Linked DNA regions of Catellatospora sp. TT07R-123. The protein of the gene in region 2 interacts with the protein of the main gene of each other region in a pairwise test. Links are inferred from orthologs where the notes say so. Each region holds a gene or a part of one and is shown on either strand. Other genes may lie near its edges.

Region 1 (10,128 bases), on a different replicon or contig from region 2:
CGACCTGCCCGGCGACCAGGCAGATCAGCGCCGCGACCAGGGTCGGCCGGTCGTCGATCGCGGCGAACCACCAGATCAGGCCGGCGAAGACCGCCCCGTCGGCGACGCGGTCCATGGTCGAGTCGAGCAGTGCGCCGTACCGGCTGGCGCTGCCGCGCTGGCGGGCCATGGACCCGTCCATCACGTCGGTCAGGGCGCACAGCGTGATCACGATGGTCGCGGCCAGGAAGTGGCCGTGCGCGACGAGCGTGAACGAACCCGCCAGCACGCCCGCGGTGCCCAGCACCGTGACCGCGTTGGGGCTGACGCCCATGCGCAGCAGGGCCCGGCTGAGGGGGTCGAGCAGCCTGGCGGTGCCCGCCTTGCCGACCACGCTGAAGATCTTCGCCATGATGGCGCTAACGATAGCGGTGTGGTCCACCCGCGCCGACATCGGCGACACGGGCATGCCAGGGTTGTGGCCGAACGCCCGAGATGGGTGTGGAATCGGAAACAATGCAGTAACCGAACATGGACTGGAGGCTGCGGCATGGCGCGCGGTGACAAGGAGAAGGTCTCGCAGGCTCCGGCGCAGGTCGCGCAGCAGCCCGGGGAGGTCCGCAACGTCGTCCTGGTCGGCCACGCGGGCAGCGGCAAGACCACCCTGGTGGAGGCGCTGCTGGCGGCGACCGCGACGATCAGCCGGGCGGGCAGCGTCACCGAGGGTACGACCGTGAGCGACCACGACCCGGCCGCGGTGAAGCAGCAGCGCTCGGTCGCCCTGGCCTGCGCCCCGCTCAGCCACGACGGCGTGAAGATCAACCTGCTGGACACGCCCGGCTACGCCGACTTCGTCGGGGAGCTGCGCGCGGGCCTGCGGGCCGCCGACGCCGCCCTGTTCGTGGTGTGCGCCGCCGACGGCATGGACGCCGCCACCGCCGCCCTGTGGGACGAGTGCGCCGCCGTCGGCATGCCCCGCGCCGTGGCGATCAGCCGCCTGGACCACCCGCGCGCCGACTTCGACGAGGCGCTGGCCCTGTGCCAGCGAGTCTTCGGCGAGGAGATCCAGCCGCTGTACCTGCCCATGCACGGCGACGACGGCCAGTCGGTGGAGGGCCTGATCGGCCTGATCAGCCAGCGGGTGTACGACTACTCCGGCGGCTACCCGCCCCAGGTGCGCGAGCCCGACCCGCAGCACCTGCCCGCCATCGAGGAGTCCCGCGGCGAGCTGCTGGAAGGCATCATCGCCGAGAGCGAGGACGAGACCCTGATGGACCGGTACCTCGCCGGCGAGGACATCGACCCGCAGGTGATCGTCGACGACCTGGAGAAGGCCGTCGCCCGGGGCCACTTCCACCCGGTGGTGCCGGTCTGCGCCGCCACCGGCGTGGGCCTGGACGCGCTGCTGGAGCTGCTCACCCGCGCCTTCCCGACGCCGCTGGAGCACCCGCTGCCCGCCGTCACCGGCGTCGACGGCTCGCCGCGCGACGAGCTGGAGTGCGACCCGGCCGGCCCGCTGGTGGCCGAGGTCGTCAAGACCACCGTCGACCCGTACGTGGGCCGCGTCAGCCTGGTCCGGGTCTTCTCCGGCACACTGCGCCCGGACACCCCGGTGCACATCAGCGGGCACGGCCTGGCCGAGCGCGGCCACCCCGACCACGACGCCGACGAGCGGATCACCCACATCTACTCGCCGCTCGGCTCGGCCCTGCGCGAGGTGCCGCTGTGCGTGGCGGGCGACATCTGCGCGATCACGAAGTCGAGCGCGGCCGAGACCGGCGACACCATCTCGGGCAAGGACAGGCCGCTGCTGGTGGCGCCGTGGCGGATGCCCGAGCCGCTGCTGCCGGTCGCGGTGGTGCCCAAGACCCGCTCCGACGAGGACGCGCTGGCCAAGAACCTGGCCAAGCTCGTGGCGGGCGACCCGACGCTGCGGCTGGAGCGCAACCCGGAGACGCACCAGCTGGTGCTGTGGTGCATGGGCGAGGCCCACGCCGACGTGGTCCTCGACCGGCTGCGGACCGGCGGCGTCGAGCTGTCCACCGAACCGGCGAAGGTCGCCCTGCGCGAGGCGTTCGGCGCCGCCGCCAGCGGCAGCGGCCGCCACGTCAAGCAGTCCGGCGGGCACGGGCAGTACGCGGTGTGCGCGATCGAGCTGGAGCCGCTGCCGCGCGGCGCCGGGATCGAGTTCGTCGACAAGATCGTGGGCGGGGCGATCCCGCACAACTACATCCCCAGCGTCGAGAAGGGCGTACGCGCCCAGGCCGAGCGCGGCATCGTCGCCGGCTACCCGGTGGTCGACTTCCGGGTGACCCTGGTCGACGGCAAGGCGCACAGCGTCGACTCGTCCGACGCGGCGTTCCAGACGGCGGGCAGCATGGCGCTCAAGGACGCGGCGGAGAAGGCGCAGATCGCGCTGCTGGAGCCGGTCGACGAGGTGGTGATCACGGTGCCGGACACGGCGGTCGGCGCGGTGATGAGCGACCTGTCCGGGCGGCGCGGCCGCGTGCTGGGGTCGGAGTCGGACCCGGCGGGCGGCGAGCGTACCCAGATCCGGGCCGAGGTGCCCGCGCTGGAGTTGCAGCGGTACCTGGTGGACCTGCGGTCGATGACGGCTGGGGCGGGGACGTTCACGCGGGAGTTCACCCGCTACGAGCCCATGCCCGGCCACCTGGCCGACCAGGCCCGCAAGGAGCACACCACCCGCTGACCCCGGCCCGGGGCGGCGCCGCCCGGCCGGTCTGCGGCCGGGCGGCACGGCTCACGTGGCCGCGTGCTGGGCCGCCGCCGCGCGCAGGGCGGAGACGGTGACCAGGCGCAGGCCGCGGTCGCGCAGCCCGGTGATGATCTCGGCGAGGTGATCGATGGTCACCAGGCGATCCCGGTCGCCCACGTCATGGGCCAGGATGATCGCCCCGGGCCGGGCTGCCGCGGCCGTGTCGGCCGCGATCCCGCCCGGATCGGCCCTGAACACGTCCTCGCGCATCCGCTGCGACCACATCACCACGTCGTAGCCGAGCTCCTCGGCCACCGTGAGCGTGGTCCCGCCCAGGTGCCCCCACGGCGGGCGCATCAGCGTGGGCTCGCGGCCGACCACGTCGGCGATCGCGTCGTGGCAGCGGCGCAGCTGGTCGCGTACGCCCTTGTCGTCGCGCTGGGCGAGATCCTTGTGGGCCCAGGTGTGGTTGCCGACCTCGTGGCGGGCGTACCGGTCGCGGACGAGGGCGGCGTTGCGCCGCAGCCGCTCGCCGACGACGAAGAACGTGGCCGGGGCGTCGAGCCGGTCGAGGGTGTCCAGGACCCGGGGCGTCCAGTCGGGTTCCGGGCCGTCGTCGAAGGTCAGCGCGACGAGCGGCTGCTCGGTGTGCACGTGCCACAGCACGTCGACCGTGCCCCGCTCGTGCCAGCCAAGCTCGTTGCCGGCGGGCGCGTACCCGCCGTCGATGGGCAGGCGGTCCGGTCCGAACCACTCACGTCCGCGCAGCACCCCGAGCGTGGCGGCGGCACCGCCGAGCGCGGCCAGCCCGCCTCGCACCAGCCCGCGGCGCGACACCCCCATACCGCCGATGCTCCCCTGCTCCGCCGACCGGCGGCCCCCGATTCCCATGTTGATCAGAGGGTTTCCCCCGGGTCAAGGGTTGCAGGCCGGCCGAGTGACCTGGCACACGTGCGCGCGGCCGCGCCGCCGGCGCCCGGGTGCCAGGCCGCTTCGACTCACCAGACGAGGCAGAACGGGTGGCCGGCCGGGTCGGCGTACACCCGGAAGTTATCGCCGCCGCCGGGCAGGCGGACGGCGCCGAGAGCCAGGGCCTTCGGCTCGGCGGCCTCGATGTCGGCGACCTCGACGTCCAGGTGCAGCTGCTGCGGGTGGGCCGGGTCCGGCCAGCGCGGCGCCTGGTAGCCCTCGACCTGCTGGAAGATGACCGGAAGCTTGCCCTCGGCGCTGATCATGGCGCCGACGCCCTCGCCCTCCCAGGTCACCGGCAGCCCGAGCAGCTCGCCGTAGAAGCGGGCCAGCTCGCCCGCGGCGGGGCAGTCCAGCGCCACGTCGGCGATGGTGGTGCCGCCGTCGGGGTCGCCCTGGCACAGGCAGAACGGGTGCCCGGCCGGGTCGGCCAGCACGGTGTAGGTGTCGCCGCCGCCGGGCAGCCGGGTCGCGCCCAGCGCGACGGCCCGCTCGACCGCCGCGGCCAGGTCGGGCACCCGCAGGTCGAGGTGGAGCTGCTGCGGGTGGGCCTGGTCGGGCCACTGCGGCCGCACGTGGTCGTCGGCGCGCTGGAAGCCCAGCCGGGTGCCGTCGGCAGCCTGAAGCGAGACCCAGTGTTCGTCGGCGTACTTCTCGGCCAGGTCGGCCAGGGACGCGTAGAACGCGCTGAGCCCCTTGATGTCGGGAGTGTCGAGTACGACGCTGTACAGGGTGCCAATCATGGCAGCCATCCTTCCCGACGGGTACGACAAAGTCCGTCAGCTGGGCCAGGCCGCCAGGAGCAGGTCGCGGGTGTCGGTGAGCAGCTGCGGCAGCGCCTTGGTCCGCCCGACCACGGGCAGGAAGTTGTTGTCGCCGCCCCAGCGCGGCACCACGTGCTGGTGCAGGTGGGCCGCGATCCCGGCCCCGGCCGCGCCGCCCTGGTTGAGGCCGATGTTGAACCCGTGCGCGTTGGAGACCTTGCGCACCACCCGCATCGCCGTCTTGGTGAACTCGGCCAGCTCGGCCGTCTCGGCCGCGTCGAGCTCCGGGTAGTCGTCGATGTGCCGGTACGGGCAGATCAGCAGGTGCCCGGGGTTGTACGGGAACCGGTTGAGCACCGCGTACACCGCCTCGCCCCGGGCCACGACCAGCCCGTCCGGGTCGGTCTGCGGCGCGACGCAGAACGGGCAGCCGTCAGGCCGGGGGCCGCCGCTGACGTACGCCATCCGCCACGGGGTCCACAGCCGCTCCAGGCCGTCGGGGTCGGCGGTGCTCATGCGGCGGCCTGCCGGGGGGCGATCGTCGGGATCACCGGCCGGGTGTCGAGCTCCATCCAGCGCTCGGGCCGGGCCATCGGCGCGAAGCCGACCTTGGCGTAGACCCCGTGCGCGTCGGCGGTGGCCAGGATGATCCGGCGTACGCCCAGCGCCTGCAACTCGTCGCGGATCACCGTGACCGCCCAGTGCGACAGCCCGATGCCACGGTGCGCGGTGTCGATGAACACGTCGCACAACCACGCGAAGGTGGCCCCGTCGGTGACCACCCGGAACACGCCCACCTGCGCGCCGGACGGGGCGTACAGGCCGTACACCGTGGAACCGGCCAGCGAGCGCTCCATGACCTCGCGGTCGCGGCCGGAGGTCCAGTACGCCTCGCGCAGCAGCCACTGCTCGACGGCGTCGAGGTCGAGCCGGGCCGGGTCCGTGTCCAGCACGTACCCGGCCTCGTGCGCGCGCGTGCTCACGCCGCGCCGCCCGCCTCGACAGACTCCGCGACACCGGCCGAGGGACCGGAGTTGGTCCGCGACCGGACCACCTCGACCACGTGCGCGACCGCCTCGTCCAGGCTCACGCCGTTGCGCTGCGAGCCGTCGCGGTAGCGGAAGGACACGGTGCCGTCGGCCAGGTCCTGGTCGCCGACGATCGCCATGAACGGGATCTTCTGCTGCTGGGCGTTGCGGATCTTCTTCTGCATCCGGTCGTCGGAGGCGTCGACCTCGGCCCGGATGCCCTCCTTGCGCAGGCGGGAGACGAAGTCGAACAGGAACGCGGTGTGCCCGGCCTCGTCGTCGGAGCGGATCGGGATGCCGACCACCTGCACCGGCGCCAGCCACGCCGGGAAGGCGCCCGCGTAGTGCTCGGTGAGCACGCCGATGAACCGCTCGATCGAGCCGAACTTGGCGCAGTGGATCATCACGGGCTGCTGGCGGGTGCCGTCGGCGGCCTGGTACTCCAGCTCGAAGCCGCGCGGCTGGTTGAAGTCGTACTGGATGGTCGACATCTGCCAGGTGCGGCCGATCGCGTCCTTGGCCTGCACCGAGATCTTCGGGCCGTAGAAGGCCGCGCCGCCCGGGTCCGGCACCAGCTGGAGGCCGGTCTCGACCGCGCACTGCTCCAGCACCGCGGTCGCGGTCGCCCAGTCCTCCTCCGAGCCGACGAACTTCTCCGGCTTGGAGTCGTCGCGGGTGGACAGCTCCAGGTAGAAGTCGGTGATGCCGAAGTCCTTGAGCAGGCCGAGCACGAAGTCCAGCAGGTGCTTGATCTCGGCGGCCGCCTGCTCCTTCGTCACGTACGAGTGCGAGTCGTCCTGGGTGAAGCCGCGCACCCGGGTCAGGCCGTGGATCACACCCGACTTCTCGAACCGGTACACCGACCCGAACTCGAACAGCCGGATCGGCAGCTCGCGGTAGGACCGGCCGCGCGAGCGGTAGATCAGGTTGTGCATCGGGCAGTTCATGGCCTTGAGGTAGTAGTCGCTGCCCTCCATGTCCATCGGCGGGAACATGGTCTCCTTGTAGTAGGGCAGGTGACCCGAGGTGTGGAAGAGGCCTTCCTTGGTGATGTGCGGCGTCCCGACGTACTGGAAGCCCTCCTCGATGTGGCGCGCGCGGACGTAGTCCTCCATCTCGCGCTTGATCACACCGCCCTTGGGGTGGAAGACGGCCAGGCCCGAGCCGATCTCGTCGGGGAAGCTGAACAGGTCCAGGTCGGTGCCGAGCTTGCGGTGGTCGCGGCGGGCCGCCTCCTCCAGCAGCTTCAGGTAGTCCTTGAGCTGGTCGCGGGTCGGCCACGCGGTGCCGTAGACCCGCTGGAGCTGCGGGTTCTTCTCCGACCCGCGCCAGTAGGCCGCGGCCGAGCGCATCAGCTTGAACGCGCCGATCAGCCGGGTGCTGGGCAGGTGCGGGCCGCGGCACAGGTCGCCCCAGCAGCGGTCGCCGGTCTTGGCGTCGAGGTTGTCGTAGATGGTCAGCTCGCCGCCGCCGACCTCCATCACGTCGTCGCCGGCGTCGCCCTTGATGTCGACCAGTTCGAGCTTGAACGGCTCGTCCTTCAGCTCGGCCTTGGCCTGCTCGAGCGTGTCGAACCGCCGGCGCTGGAAGCGCTGGCCCGACTTGACGATCTCCTGCATCCGCTTCTCGATCTTGTCCAGGTCGTCCGGGTGGAACGGCTTGGGCACGGAGAAGTCGTAGTAGAAACCGTTGTCGATCGGCGGGCCGATGCCGAGCTTCGCCTCCGGGAAGATGTCCTGCACCGCCTGGGCCAGCACGTGCGCGGTCGAGTGGCGCAGCACGTTGAGGCCGTCGGGGGTGTCGATGGCGACCGGCTCGACCGCCGTCTCCACCGACGGGGTCCAGTCGAGGTCGCGCAGGCGGCCCTCCGGGTCGCGGACCACGACGACCGCCTTGGCGCCGGTGACCGGCAGGCCCGCGGCGGCGACCGCATCGGCGCACGTCGTCCCGGCCGCGACGACGACGGGGTCGACGGCTGGCGGGCTCTTCGGTGCACTCACGGTGTTCTCCTCAGGGTGTGGCCTCAGCGGTTTGTCCGGCTCCGGCCATGCTATCGGGCGTACTGATCATGCCGGTAACCAGTCAGCCGGTGCCGCCGGCAGCTCCCGTCGTGCCCCGTTCACCGGTGACCCCTTTCGAGGCGGTTTCGGCGCCGTTACATTGGCGCAATGACGAGCATTGATCTCGGTCGTACGCTGGACCGACGTTTCCAGCAGTTCTTCTCCGGCCGGTCCGGAACCCCCTTTTCGGTGCGCCACGGGGACTTCGCGCACACCGTCGGCGCGGGCGCGCCCGCCTTCACCGTCGTCGTCAGCGACCCGCGCGGCGCCAAGGCGCTGGCCGGGCTCGACCAGTTCCAGATCGGCGTGGCGTACCTGCGCGGCTGGCTGGACTTCGAGGGCGACCTGATGGCGGCCCTGAAGATCCGCGGCATGTTCCACGACCGGCACCCCATCGCCTGGCTGGCCCGGTTCGCCCCCGGGTTGCGCCTCGGCGGCGCCGAGCACGACCGGCGCGCCATCTCCGCGCACTACGACGAGGAGTCGGAGTTCTTCCTCACCTTCATGGACTCCCGGCACCGCTGCTACACCCAGGGCGTGTTCGCGCGCGACGACGAACCGCTGGAAGACGCGATGACCCGCAAGATGGAGCTGGCCCTGGAATCGCTGCGGGTCTCCCCCGGCGACCACGTCCTGGAGGTCGGCGGCGGCTGGGGCGCCTTCGCCGAGTACGCCGCCCGCCAGGGCGTCCACGTCACCACGCTGACGCTGGCCGAGGAGTCCGAGCGCTACCTGTCCGCCCTGTTCGCCCGCGAGCAGCTGCCCGCCCAGGTCGTCCGGCAGCACCTGCTGCGCTACCAGCCGCCGCGCCGCTACGACGCGATCGTCAACATGGGCGTCACCGAGCACCTGCCCGACTACCGCGCCACCCTGCGCAAGTACGCCGAGCTGGTGCGCCCCGGCGGCCACGTCTACCTGGACGCGCTGGCGATGCGGGCCAAGCACCGGGTGTCGACGTTCATGAGCCGCTACATCTACCCGGGCAAGTCCTCGCCGCTGGTGCTGCACTCGTACCTGCGCCAGGTGGCCCGCTCGCCGTTCGAGCTGGTCAGTGTGGACGACGACCGGCACAACTACCACCTGACCTGCGCCGAGTGGGCGCGGCGGCTGGACGCGGCCCGCGACGAGGTGGTCCGGCGCTGGGGCGAGCCGCTGTACCGGCGGTTCCGGCTGTTCCTGTGGGGCTCGGCGGCCAGCTTCGACACCGGCCTGGTCCAGGCGTACCGGTGGGTGCTCCGGATGCCTTGACCCGTTTTCCCGAAGTATGTCCGGGTTGGCGCGGTACCGTCTATAGGTGTCGCCTGACGCCACTCCGCTAGCGGCGAATGCCCGCGGCCCGCACGAGCGGGCCGGCGGTCTCCCCGCGGCGGTAGGGGTGCTCTCGCCGTTCCTCGGCGGTTGGTACTTCGGCGGGGTGCTGGCGGGCATCGTCGGCACCGCGGCCGAGGCCGGCGCGGGCGTCATCGCCGTGCAGACGCTCGACGCCGGCACCGACCACATCGAGGTCACCGAGCCGGGCGAGCTGGCCCACCCGGTGGCGTGGCGGCACACGTGCGGCTTCATCGTCGTGCTCAAGGCCGTGTCGCCGCACTACCTGGCCGGGCTGCGCTCCGCCGGGCTGCCGGTCGTGCTGGTCAGCCAGCCGACGCCGGGTATAGACCTCCCGCTGGTCATGCCGGACAACCGCACCGGCGTCCGCGAGGCCGTGGCGCACCTGGTCGCGCACGGGCACCGGCGCATCGCGTTCGCCGGGCACTTCGGCACCGTGGACGTCCAGGAGCGCTGCGAGGCGTACCGGGCCGCGCTGCGCCAGCACGACCTGGAGCCGGACCCGCGCCTGGTATACCCGGCGACCGACAACCAGCCCGCCGGAGGGGAGGCCGCGGCCCGGCTCATGCTCGCCGACGGCCTGCTCTCGACCGCGGTCGTGTGCGGCACCGACGAGAACGCCGCGGGCCTGATGCACGTGTTAGAGCGGGCCGGCCTGCGCCTGCCCGAGGACCAGGCGGTGATCGGCTACGACGACATCCGCTCGTCGTCGTACCTCACCCCCCGGCTGACCAGCGTGCGGCAGCCGATGGACATGATCGGCCGGACGGCCGCCGCCACCCTGCTGGCGATGGTGGCGGGCCAGCCGCCGCCGCGGGAGCGGATCACGGTGCCGACCTCGCTGATCGTGCGCGAGTCGTGCGGCTGCCCGAGCGAGCATGCCGCTCCCAGCCCGCCGCCGCGCGGCGACCGCCTGACCGAGCAGATCGCCGACCTGGTCGCCCCGGTGCACGGCACGCTGTCGGACACCGAGACGGTCACGCTGATGCACGCCGCCGGAGTGGTCGCCGAGGCCGTCCAGGCGCCCGCCGCCGGGTGCGAGACCGACCTGCTGCTCGCCTCCCGCCAGGACGGCACGTCCGTGGTCGAGCTGCGGCTGGCGCTGGCGAAGCTGCTCCACCTGGGCGGCCGGGCCGAGGTGCTGTACGAGATCGCCGAGCTCGTCCGCTGCCACGGGGAGACGGCCATGCCGGTGCTGCTGGCGCTGACCCAGATGCGCGGGCGGACCCTGTTCCACGAGGGCGCCCGGCTGCGCGAGGACCTGAGCATCCAGTACGAGGTCG
Region 2 (10,001 bases):
TCGACTAGCGCATCTGCGCGGTAGGCCGCGTCCCGTCTGACGGAACGCGGCGCCGGATCACTTGAGGGTGATCTTGGCGCCCTCGGCCTCGAGCTTCGCCTTGGCCTTCTCGGCGGTCTCCTTGTTGACCTTCTCGAGGATCGCCTTGGGGGCGGCCTCGACGACGTCCTTGGCCTCCTTCAGGCCCAGGCCGGTCAGCTCGCGCACGACCTTGATGACCTGGATCTTCTTGCCACCGTCGCTGTCGAGGACGACGTCGAACTCGTCCTTCTCCTCCGGCGCCTCGGCGACGACGGCCGGGCCGACCGGGCCGGCCATGACCGGGGCGGCGGCCTTGACGTCGAAGGTGTCCTCGAACTGCTTCACGAACTCGGAGAGCTCGATCAGGGTCATCTCCTTGAACGCGGCAAGGAGGTCGTCGGTGCTCAGCTTCGCCATGTCAGGCGTCCTTTCGTACGTGGTTCATCAGCTGCGGCAGGACGCCGCGAGCAAAGTTGGGACAGAAGGCGGCGACGCTCACGCGTCGGCGCCCTCCTTCTCGAGCTTGTCCTGCAGAGCGGCGGCCGTACGGACGGCCTTCACCAGCGGCGCCTGGAACAGGGCAGCGGCGTTGCTCATGCTTGCCTTCATCGCGCCGGCCAGCTTGGCCAGCAGCACCTCGCGGGACTCCAGGTCGGCGAGCTTGCCGACCTCGGCGGCCGAGATGGCCTTGCCCTCGAAGACGCCGCCCTTGATGACGAGCAGCGGGTTGGCCTTGGCGAAGTCGCGCAGGCCCTTGGCCGCGTCGACGACGTCGCCGGAGACGAAGGCGAGCGCGGTAGGACCGGTGAACAGAGCGTCGAGACCGGTCAGACCGGCGTTGGTCGCGGCGATCTTCGCGAGCGTGTTCTTGGCGACGGTGTACTCGGCACCGCCCATGGAACGACGCAGATCGGTCAGCTGCTTCACGGTCAGGCCGCGGTACTCGGTGAGCACCGTGGCGTTGGACTCCTGGAAGCGCTTGGTGAGCTCCGCAACGCTGCCGGCCTTGTCGGCACGGATCTTGTCCGCCATGTCCCCTCCTCTCTCGTACTCCAGGCTGGTTTCGCGGGGACCCTGGTCCCGGCAGCGAATGGGAGAACGAAAAACGCCCCGGCGCAGGGCGCACGGGGCTTCACGCGGCGCTGGGCGCCGCAGGCGAGGCTACCGTCCTTCCCTGCGCGGGCCGCCCGTTCTCCCGCTCGTTGCCGAGCGGCGGGTCCTTCGATCGCCCGGTTGCCCGGACGATGACCAGCGGTCTTTGGGTGGAACTGTTACGGCGACTCTACGTGACCGGGTATCGGGCCACCAAATCGGGGTGCTGTGACGTACCCCGGCAAAGCAGCGGCGCCGCCCGCGGTGTGCGGACGGCGCCGTGACGGAGCGGGGCGGATCAGGCCTCGGTCTCCAGGAAGTTGCGCGTCACGTTCGGGTCGACCGGGATGCCCGGGCCCATCGTGGTGGTGACGAACACCTTCTTGAGGTACTTGCCCTTGGCCGCGGACGGCTTGCAGCGCAGGACCTCGTCGAGCACCGCGGCGTAGTTCTCGACCAGCTGCTCGGGCGAGAACGAGGCCTTACCGATGATCAGGTGCAGGTTCGAGTGCTTGTCCACCCGGAAGGTGATCTTGCCACCCTTGATGTCGGCCACCGCCTTGGCGATGTCCATGGTCACGGTGCCGGTCTTCGGGTTCGGCATGAGACCGCGCGGGCCCAGGATCCGCGCGATACGGCCGATCTTGGCCATCTGGTCCGGCGTCGCGATCGCGGCGTCGAAGTCCAGCCAGCCCTCCTGAATCCGGGCCACCAGCTCGTCGGTGCCCACCGCGTCGGCGCCGGCGGCGGTCGCCTCGGCGGCCTTCTCGCCGGAGGCGAAGACGATGACGCGGGCGGTCTTGCCCGTGCCGTGGGGCAGGTTCACCACGCCGCGGACCATCTGGTCCGCCTTGCGGGGGTCGACACCGAGGCGCATCGCGACCTCGACCGTGGCGTCGAACTTCACCTTGGTGGTGTCCTTGGCGAGCTTGATCGCCTCGAGCGGGCCGTACAGCTTGGTACGGTCCACCTGCTCGAAGGACGTGTTGTAAGACTTGCCGTGCTTCATTTCTCAGTTCTCCTGTGGTTGTGTCGAGCCCCTGCGGGCCCTCCCACGAAATGGGTCACCGTCGGCGCGCAGCGCCGTACGACGGCGTCAGTCCTTGACGGTGATGCCCATCGACCGAGCGGTGCCGGCGATGATGCGCTCGGCCATCTCGATGTCGTTGGCGTTCAGGTCGGACATCTTCTTCTCGGCGATCTCCCGGAGCTGGGCGCGGGTCACCGAACCGACCTTGGTGGTGTGCGGCACGCCGGAGCCCTTGGGCACGCCGGCGGCCTTGATCAGGAGCCGGGCGGCGGGCGGCGTCTTCAGGATGAACGTGAACGTACGGTCCTCGTACACACTGATCTGCGCCGGGACGATGTCACCGCGCTGCGACTCGGTCTGGGCGTTGTACGCCTTGCAGAACTCCATGATGTTCACGCCGTGCTGACCCAGCGCCGGACCCACCGGCGGAGCCGGGGTGGCCTGGCCGGCCTTCAGCTGCAGCGTGAACGTCTTGACGAGTTTCTTCTTCGGAGGCATGTCTACTTCCTGGGACTTGTCGACCCGGCATCGAACGCCGGATCAGGGTGGTTTACACCGGACCGGCCGGTGCGATGCGCGCACGGTCAGCGCGCGGCACAGGCCGGACGTTCAAGGCTACCGCATACTGGTCCGCGCCTATTCGCCGAGGTCGGTGTGACCGCGGACGCGGCGCGGCGGCGCGCGCCCGCAACGCCGACGCGGCGGGGGCCAGAGGCCACCCGCCGCGTCCGGAGAGCTTCGTCAGATCTTGGTGACCTGGTTGAAGTTGAGCTCGACCGGGGTCTCCCGGCCGAAGATCGAGACGAGCACCTTGAGCTTCTGCTGGTCGGCGTTGATCTCGCTGATCGTCGCCGGCAGCGAGGCGAAGGCGCCGTCGGTGACGGTCACCGAGTCGCCCACCTCGAAGTCGAGCACCCTGATCTCGGCCTTGGCCTTCTTCTGCGCACCGGGCGCCTCGACCGACGGCAGCAGCCACTTGAGCACCTCGTCGAGGCTCAGCGGCGCGGGCCGGTCCGCGCGGTCGGTGGCACCCACGAACCCGGTCACCCCGGGCGTGTTGCGCACACACGAGTACGACTCGGGGGTCAGGTCCATCCGGACCAGCAGGTAGCCGGGGAAGACCTTGCTCTGCACCTGGGTGCGCTTGCCGTTCTTGACCTCGACCTCTTCGCGGGTCGGCACCTCGACCTGGAAGATGTACTCCTCCATGTCGAGGCTGGTGATGCGGGTCTCGAGGTTGGTCTTGACCTTGTTCTCGTAACCGGCGTACGAGTGCACGACATACCAGTCGCCCGGGGCGAACCGCAGCTTCTGCCGCAGCTCGGCAGCCGGGTCGAACTCGTCTTCAGCGTGCTCCGCCGCCCCGTGCGCCGGCTCGTCGGACACCGCGACCGCGGAGGTCACCTCGATGTCGTCGGACTGGGCCGTCTCGTCGTACTCAGGCACGTAGCTCGCTCACTTCCGTATTCGTTACTTGGCGTTGTGGTCGCCGAAGACGAACAGCACACCCTTGGCGTACAGGTAGTCGAGGCCGGTCACGATCGCCATGATGGCGGTCACGAACACGAGCACGACCGCGGTGTAGGTGAGCAGTTCGTTACGAGTCGGCCAGATGACCTTACGCAGCTCGGCGACGACTTCACGGACAAAACGTCCGATTCGACCGAAGAAACCGACCTTCTCGGTCGCGTCCGCCTTCTTGACCGCGCGAGCGCCCTTGCCGTCCACCGGCCGGGCCTTGGTCGCCGTGCCGCGTCCGCCGCCGACGGCAGCGTCCTCGTCGGTCAGGGCGTCATCGTCGACAGCGTCGTCGAACACGTCGTCGACGTGCTCGGCCGCGGCGTCCTCGCCACGTCGGTTGCTCTCGGCCACTGCGCCCTACTTCCATCTCGCGGGGTGGTGTCGGGTCCGTGCAGGGACACGGGCCCGTGTGCCCTCGCTGTCGAGGGGCACCTGTCACGCTGGCCCCTGCCCCAGGTGGGGCCGAGAGGGCCATACGACCCATGGTGCGCCGTCGGCCATGCCGACGGCCAGTTTCCACGGATCGCCCACCGAGGGCCGGTAGGCCGAAGCCGCAGGGGCGACAGGACTCGAACCTGCAACCTGCGGTTTTGGAGACCGCTGCGCTGCCAATTGCGCCACACCCCTGTGCGGGAAAGTCACCTGAACGGCCGCCTAAGCTAACCGTCAGAGGTCACTAACCCCACGGCGGACCAGTGTACGGGTATCCGGGCGAGTGAGCCAACTGGGCTCGGCCCTTTTTTGTCCGGCCTGTTTCGCCGACCCCCCACCGGCCCGTCAGTCCTGCCGGATCACGACCCTGGCCTGCGCCAACACCTTCTCGCCACCGCACGTGGCGGTCAGGTCGAACGTGACCAGACCCTCCGCGGTGACCGACTTGATCACCGCGGTGAAGTCCACCGCGGTTCCCTCGTCCGTGTCCGGCACCGGCACCGGGCGGGTGAACCGCACCCCGATGTCGAGCACCGCGTCCGCCCGGCCGACCCAGTTGGTGACCGCCCGGCCCGCCAGCGCCATCGTGTACATGCCGTGCGCGATCACCCCCGGCAGGCCCACCCCGACCGCGGTACGCTCGCTCCAGTGGATCGGGTTGAGGTCCCCGGAGGCCCCCGCGTAGCGGACCAGGTCCGCGCGGGTCACCCGGAAGGTCTGCGAGGGCAGCTGCTGCCCCGTCTCGTACGCCATCTCACTCACCGTGCCCTCGGACGACCAGCTTGCACACGACCGTGACGACCGGCTCCCCGGCCGGCGTGGACAGCTCCGCGCGGGTGGTGAGGAAGTCGTGCCCGCCCCGGTGGGTGATGTCGTCGATGCTGCTCACCACCACGAGCTCGTCGCCGGCCACGATCGGGCGGCGGTAGCTGAAGCGCTGATCGCCGTGGACCACACGGGTGTAGTCCATGCCCAGCTCGGGGTCGGTGACGATCTGCTCCATCGCGGCGAAGCTCAGGATGATCGGGAAGGTGGGCGGCGCCACCACGTCGCGGTAGCCGGCCGCGTGCGCGGCCGCCACGTCGTGGTACAGGGCGTCCGGGGCGCCGATCGCGTCGGCGAACTCCCGGATCTTCTCGCGCCCCACCTGATAGGGCTCGGTCGGCGGGTATGTCCGACCGATGAACGACTGATCCATCGGCATGCCAGTGAACCTATGCCAGCAGGGGGTGGCCCTGGTGGGCCACCCCCTGCTCGAAGATCTGGTGAGACCGCCGTCATCGGGTCTCGCGCTGAGTCGCTCAGCGGGTTTCGCGGTGCGCGGTGTGCTTGCCGCAGCGCGGGCAGAACTTCTTCAGCTCAATCCGATCCGGGTCGTTACGCCGGTTCTTCTTGGTGATGTAGTTCCGCTCCTTGCAGTCCACGCACGCCATGGTGATCTTTGGACGTACGTCAGTCGCCTTGGCCACGGGAGTGCCTTTCTGAAACAGCTGCTTTGAATTACCGGCATTTCAGGATAGACAGAGTCCGTCCCGATCTGCAAAAGGGTCACCAGTGGCGATCCTTACACCGCTCGACCATCGGAGCTGCTGCCCGACCTGGTCGCGCACCCTCCGGCGGCTGACGCCCGGGTGTCTAATGCGTAGCGATGGCCGGACTTGAACCGGCGACACAGCGATTATGAGTCGCTTGCTCTGCCAACTGAGCTACACCGCCTGGCGAGCCCTGCCGGAAGAATATCCGGCAGTCCGGTCGAGCCCCCTTACGGAATCGAACCGTAGACCTTCTCCTTACCATGGAGACGCTCTGCCGACTGAGCTAAGGGGGCGTGCTCGCTGCCTGGTGGTTTCCCACCTCGCCGCGCGCCTTGGTAAGAGTACACAACATCGGGCCCTGGCGGAAATCGGGTTCGGTGTGGCGCGCCACAACCTTGCCGCGGCATCCGGCGGACGGCCTCAGCCGACCGCGCGCAGGCGGCGCACCTCGCCCAGCGGGGTGGGCTCGGCGTCGGTCTGGGCGCCCAGCCACGCCTCCAGCCGCTCGTACGGCAGCGGCCGGCTGAACAGGAAGCCCTGGCCGATGTCGCAGCCGATCTCCTCCAGCAGCTCCAGCGTCAGCTCGCTCTCGACACCCTCGGCCACCACGGTCAGCCCGAAGTGCCGCGAGATGTCCACCACGGCCCGCACTATCGCCAGATCGCCCGGGTCGGTCGCCATGCCCTGCACGAACGAGCGGTCCACCTTCACCTCGTGCACCGGCAGCCGCCGCAGGTACGACAGCGACGAGTAGCCGGTGCCGAAGTCGTCCACGGACAGGTGCACGCCCAGGTCGTACAGGCGGCGCAGGGTGGGCAGCAGGCGGTCGACGCCGTCGACCACCCCGTCCTCGGTGATCTCCAGCGTCAGCCGGTCGGGCGATACGCCGTACTCCTGGAGCAGATCGTCGACGCGCTGCGGGAACGACGGGTCGACCAGGGTGCGCGGGGACAGGTTCACCGCCACCGACAGCGGCCGTCCGGCGTCCACCCACTGCCGCGCCCGGCGCAGGCCCTCGCGCAGCACCACGTCGGTCAGGCGGGACAGCTGGCCGGTGTGCTCGGCCACCGCGACGAAGTCCTCGGGCGCGACCGCGCCGTGGGTCGGGTGCTCCCAGCGGGCCAGGCACTCCACCCCGACCAGGCGCCGGTCCCGCAGCGACACCTTGGGCTGGAAGAAGACCTCCAGCTCGCCGTTGTCCAGGGCGCGGCGCAGGTCGCCGGCCAGGCCCACCCGCCGCATCGACCGCGACTCCAGCCCGACGTCGAACAGCTGCACGCCGCTGGCCAGGCCCTTGGCCGCGTGCGTCGCCACGTCGGCGCGCTGGATCAGCGTCGCCGGATCGGAGCCGTGCTCGGGATGCAGCGCGATCCCCACCGCCGTGTTGACGTCGAGGGTCAGCGAGCCGAAGGTCATCGGGTCCTGCAGCAGGCTCCGCAGCTCGGTCGCCAGGTCGACGGCGGCCTCGGCGTGGGGCAGGCGCAGGGTGACGACGAACTCGTCGCCGCCGGAGCGGCCCACCAGGGCCGCGGGCGGCGCCAGCGTGCGCAGCCGGGTGGCCACCTCGGCCAGCAGCTGGTCTCCCGCGGCGTGGCCGAGCGAGTCGTTGACGTCGCGCAACCCGTCCACGTCGAACATCAGCAGGGCCACGACCTCGCCGGGAGCGCGGACCCGCACCGCCTCCTCCAGCGCCTGGGTCACCCGGCGCCGGTTGGGCAGGGCGGTCAGCGCGTCGTGGTAGGCGTCGTAGCGCAGCCGGTCGACCAGGCGGTTGTTCTCCACCGCCACCGCCGCGTGCGCGGCGACCGACTCCAGCAGCCGCACGTCGGCCGGGCCGAAGTGCATGTTGTCGCCGAGGCGGCCCGCGACCTCCAGCGTTCCGATCACCGCGGAGCTGGCCCGCAGCGGCACCACGATCGCGTCCTTGACGCTGGACTCGCGCAGCTCCGCGCGGAGCTGGTCGTCGCCGAGCTTGGCACCGCCGGCGACGGTCCGCCCCGTGCCGACCGCCTGCTTGCGCATCGAGTCCGGCGCGCCGGCGACGTCGAGCAGGCCCTTGTCGTCGGGCCGCGCGCTGAGCAGCAGTTCGGGGTGGCGCCCCTGCGCGGGCAGCCACAGCGTCGCGTACTCGGCCTGGAGCAGCTGCCGGACCCGCGCGAGCAGGACGTCGGGCAGGGTGCCGTCGTGCGGGGTGTCGGAGATGGCGCCGGTCAGGTCGTAGATCTCGGTCAGCGTGCGGTGCTGGTTCATCGACCGGTTGTACGACCGGTATGCCAGGGCGAAGCAGACGATCAGGACCGCCATCAGGATGATCGCGCCGATGCCCTGCTGTAGCAGCAGAAGGACCGCGAGCCCGACGGCGGTGTTGATGCCGGCCATGACGACGCCGGGCACCGCCGCGGCGAGTTCCTGCGGCGCGAACCTTCCCTGCACGAGGGTGATCACGCTGACCACGCTGACGAGCGAGACCAGCACGCTCACCATCACCGCGACGACCAGCACCAGCCAGCTGCGCGGATCTTCGAGGTCGATCGGGCCGCCGATCAGCACCAGCAGGCTGGCGGCCGCGGTGCCCAGCGACATGACCGCGACGTTGAACGCCGCCTTGACCGGGGCGACCTTGCGCCGCCACTGCACGATGCACTGCACCGCGATGCGGGTCAGCAGCAGCGGCACCGGGGGCAGGTAGAAGAGCCCGAGGAGGAATGGGATCTCGGCGAGGGTGAGGAAGAACCCGTGCCGCCGGACCTCGAACTGGAGGACGGTCGTCTCCGCGCCGACCCACAGGGCGAAGAAGAGCGGGATCAGCCACCAGTGCGCAAGGTGTGCCGTCGAACGATTGGCGGCCAGCGCCGAGAGTCCGAGGGCCAGCACCGCTGCCGGGCCCGTGATCAACCAGGCCAGTTCGGCGGAGCGCCGCACGCCTCGTTCAGCTCTGGCCAACGCCGTTGGTCCGCTCTCTAGGGGGCTGACCGGCTACCGGTCAGCTCCACTGAAATTCGGCTTCTTCACGGCCCGTCAGCGCCGTGGCACCCGCGGTGTCGTCACCGCTGGGCAGAGAGCTCCACTGGAACTCGTCCGGAAGGACGGTCTCACCGGCGCTCCACTGGAACTCCTGCGCCGACATCGTCGGCTCTGCGACACCACCCAGCACGGTTCCCAGCGCCACGATGAGCGCGCCGCTGCCCATCCACCGGGCAAGCTTGCTCGTTCGCATCATCGACTCCACGGGTGACAGAGGAAAACCAGGGGCTGTCAAGGATCGTGCCACAGGTTCCGGCACAAGAGGAAGCCCGCATGGCGTGCCACGCCGCGGTCCGACCAATTTATAGCCGTTCGGTGAGGACGGGCTGGACCGGCCGCAGCGGCAGCTCACCCTCAGGAATGCGGAACCACACTGTACGTCCCCCGGCGCCGTCAAGACAGTCCTTGCCTGCTGTTCGAACGTGTGTACGATACCGCCATGATGCGTCTGGTCGAGCACCGATGGAACGGCACCACCACCAGCTATGCACGTCAGGACGTGTTCCTGCGCGCGAACCCGGCCGGGCCCTGGGAGGTCGAGCACCGCCAGCACGGCAGGTCCATCATGCGGGAGTACGCCACCGAGGGCGAGGCGCGCCGGGTCGCCGACGGGCTGTGCGCGATCGGCCAGTGGCGCAACCTGGAGCATCTGCACCGCTGAACCGCCCCCGGACCCCACCGCCCCGTCCGCGAAGTTTGACCGGCCTGCACCATGGGTAGCTCGATGGCACGCTTGATACCGGGTTACCGTGTTGCGCAGCTCTGCGGGATGCGCGGCGCTGCGGGGGTTGGGTCGAGGAGGGACCGGTGAGCGGTACGTCCGTGGAGGAGCTCCGGCCAGGCGATCACGCCTGCCTGACCTTCTCCGACAGCGACGAGCGGCTGGACATCGTCGCCGCGTTCGTGCGCGACGGGCTGCGCGCCGGGCAGAAGGTCGTCTGCCTCACCGAGTCGCTGAGCCCGTCCGCGCTCACCGAGGAGCTGGCCCGGCGCGGCTTCGAGCCGGCCACGGCCGCCGAGACGGGACAGCTGCACATCGCGTCCGCGGGCGAGTTCTTCGTGCCGCAGGGCGTGTTCGACCCGGGCAGCGCCCTCGGCGCGGTCCGCACCCAGATCGAGCGGGCCGGCCGCGACGGCTACCAGGGCCTGCGGGTCACCAGCGACATGTGCTGGGCGCTGCGGCCGGTCGGCGGCGCGGCCGGGCTCATGGCGTACGAGTCGCAGCTGAGCCGGATGCTCGCGCAGGAGAACGCCACCGCCGTCTGCCAGTACGACCGCCAGTGCTTCGACACCGTCACCCTGGCCACCGCGGCCGAGGCGCACGGGCGCACCGTCGCGGCGATCAC

The links.
Region 1: the proteins of rplA (region 2) and thrS interact in binary tests that used the Escherichia coli proteins (3 or more experiments, as listed by UniProt). The link is inferred for Catellatospora sp. TT07R-123 from one-to-one orthologs.

The regions. Positions count from the first base shown.
Region 1 is NZ_BNEM01000002.1:2,106,338-2,116,465, forward strand. What follows is about bases 4,933-7,924. They hold thrS (threonine--tRNA ligase), read right to left. Parts: upstream 7,457-7,924; coding sequence 5,408-7,456; downstream 4,933-5,407. Other genes in these bases: Cs7R123_RS29450 (HIT domain-containing protein), read right to left, coding at 4,933-4,944; Cs7R123_RS29455 (GNAT family N-acetyltransferase), read right to left, coding at 4,941-5,411; Cs7R123_RS29465 (class I SAM-dependent methyltransferase), read left to right, coding at 7,625-7,924. Also shown: pgsA (phosphatidylinositol phosphate synthase), read right to left, coding at 1-391; Cs7R123_RS29435 (elongation factor G-like protein EF-G2), read left to right, coding at 530-2,689; Cs7R123_RS29440 (polysaccharide deacetylase family protein), read right to left, coding at 2,741-3,538; Cs7R123_RS29445 (VOC family protein), read right to left, coding at 3,694-4,407; more of Cs7R123_RS29450, read right to left, coding at 4,444-4,932; more of Cs7R123_RS29465, read left to right, coding at 7,925-8,764; Cs7R123_RS29470 (EAL domain-containing protein), read left to right, coding at 8,892-10,128. UniProt on the Escherichia coli protein: Catalyzes the attachment of threonine to tRNA(Thr) in a two-step reaction: L-threonine is first activated by ATP to form Thr-AMP and then transferred to the acceptor end of tRNA(Thr). The rate-limiting step is amino acid activation in the presence of tRNA.
Region 2 is NZ_BNEM01000001.1:4,036,449-4,046,449, forward strand. The notes cover bases 268-3,132. They hold rplA (50S ribosomal protein L1), read right to left. Parts: upstream 2,123-3,132; coding sequence 1,412-2,122; downstream 268-1,411. Other genes in these bases: rplL (50S ribosomal protein L7/L12), read right to left, coding at 268-438; rplJ (50S ribosomal protein L10), read right to left, coding at 517-1,053; rplK (50S ribosomal protein L11), read right to left, coding at 2,210-2,641; nusG (transcription termination/antitermination protein NusG), read right to left, coding at 2,885-3,132. Outside these bases: more of rplL, read right to left, coding at 58-267; more of nusG, read right to left, coding at 3,133-3,589; preprotein translocase subunit SecE, read right to left, coding at 3,614-4,015; Cs7R123_RS17380 (MaoC family dehydratase), read right to left, coding at 4,442-4,849; Cs7R123_RS17385 (MaoC family dehydratase N-terminal domain-containing protein), read right to left, coding at 4,851-5,300; rpmG (50S ribosomal protein L33), read right to left, coding at 5,398-5,565; Cs7R123_RS17405 (bifunctional diguanylate cyclase/phosphodiesterase), read right to left, coding at 6,052-8,553; Cs7R123_RS17410 (hypothetical protein), read right to left, coding at 8,615-8,848; Cs7R123_RS17415 (hypothetical protein), read left to right, coding at 9,095-9,316; Cs7R123_RS17420 (MEDS domain-containing protein), read left to right, coding at 9,463-10,001. UniProt on the Escherichia coli protein: One of the primary rRNA binding proteins, it binds very close to the 3'-end of the 23S rRNA. Forms part of the L1 stalk. It is often not seen in high-resolution crystal structures, but can be seen in cryo_EM and 3D reconstruction models.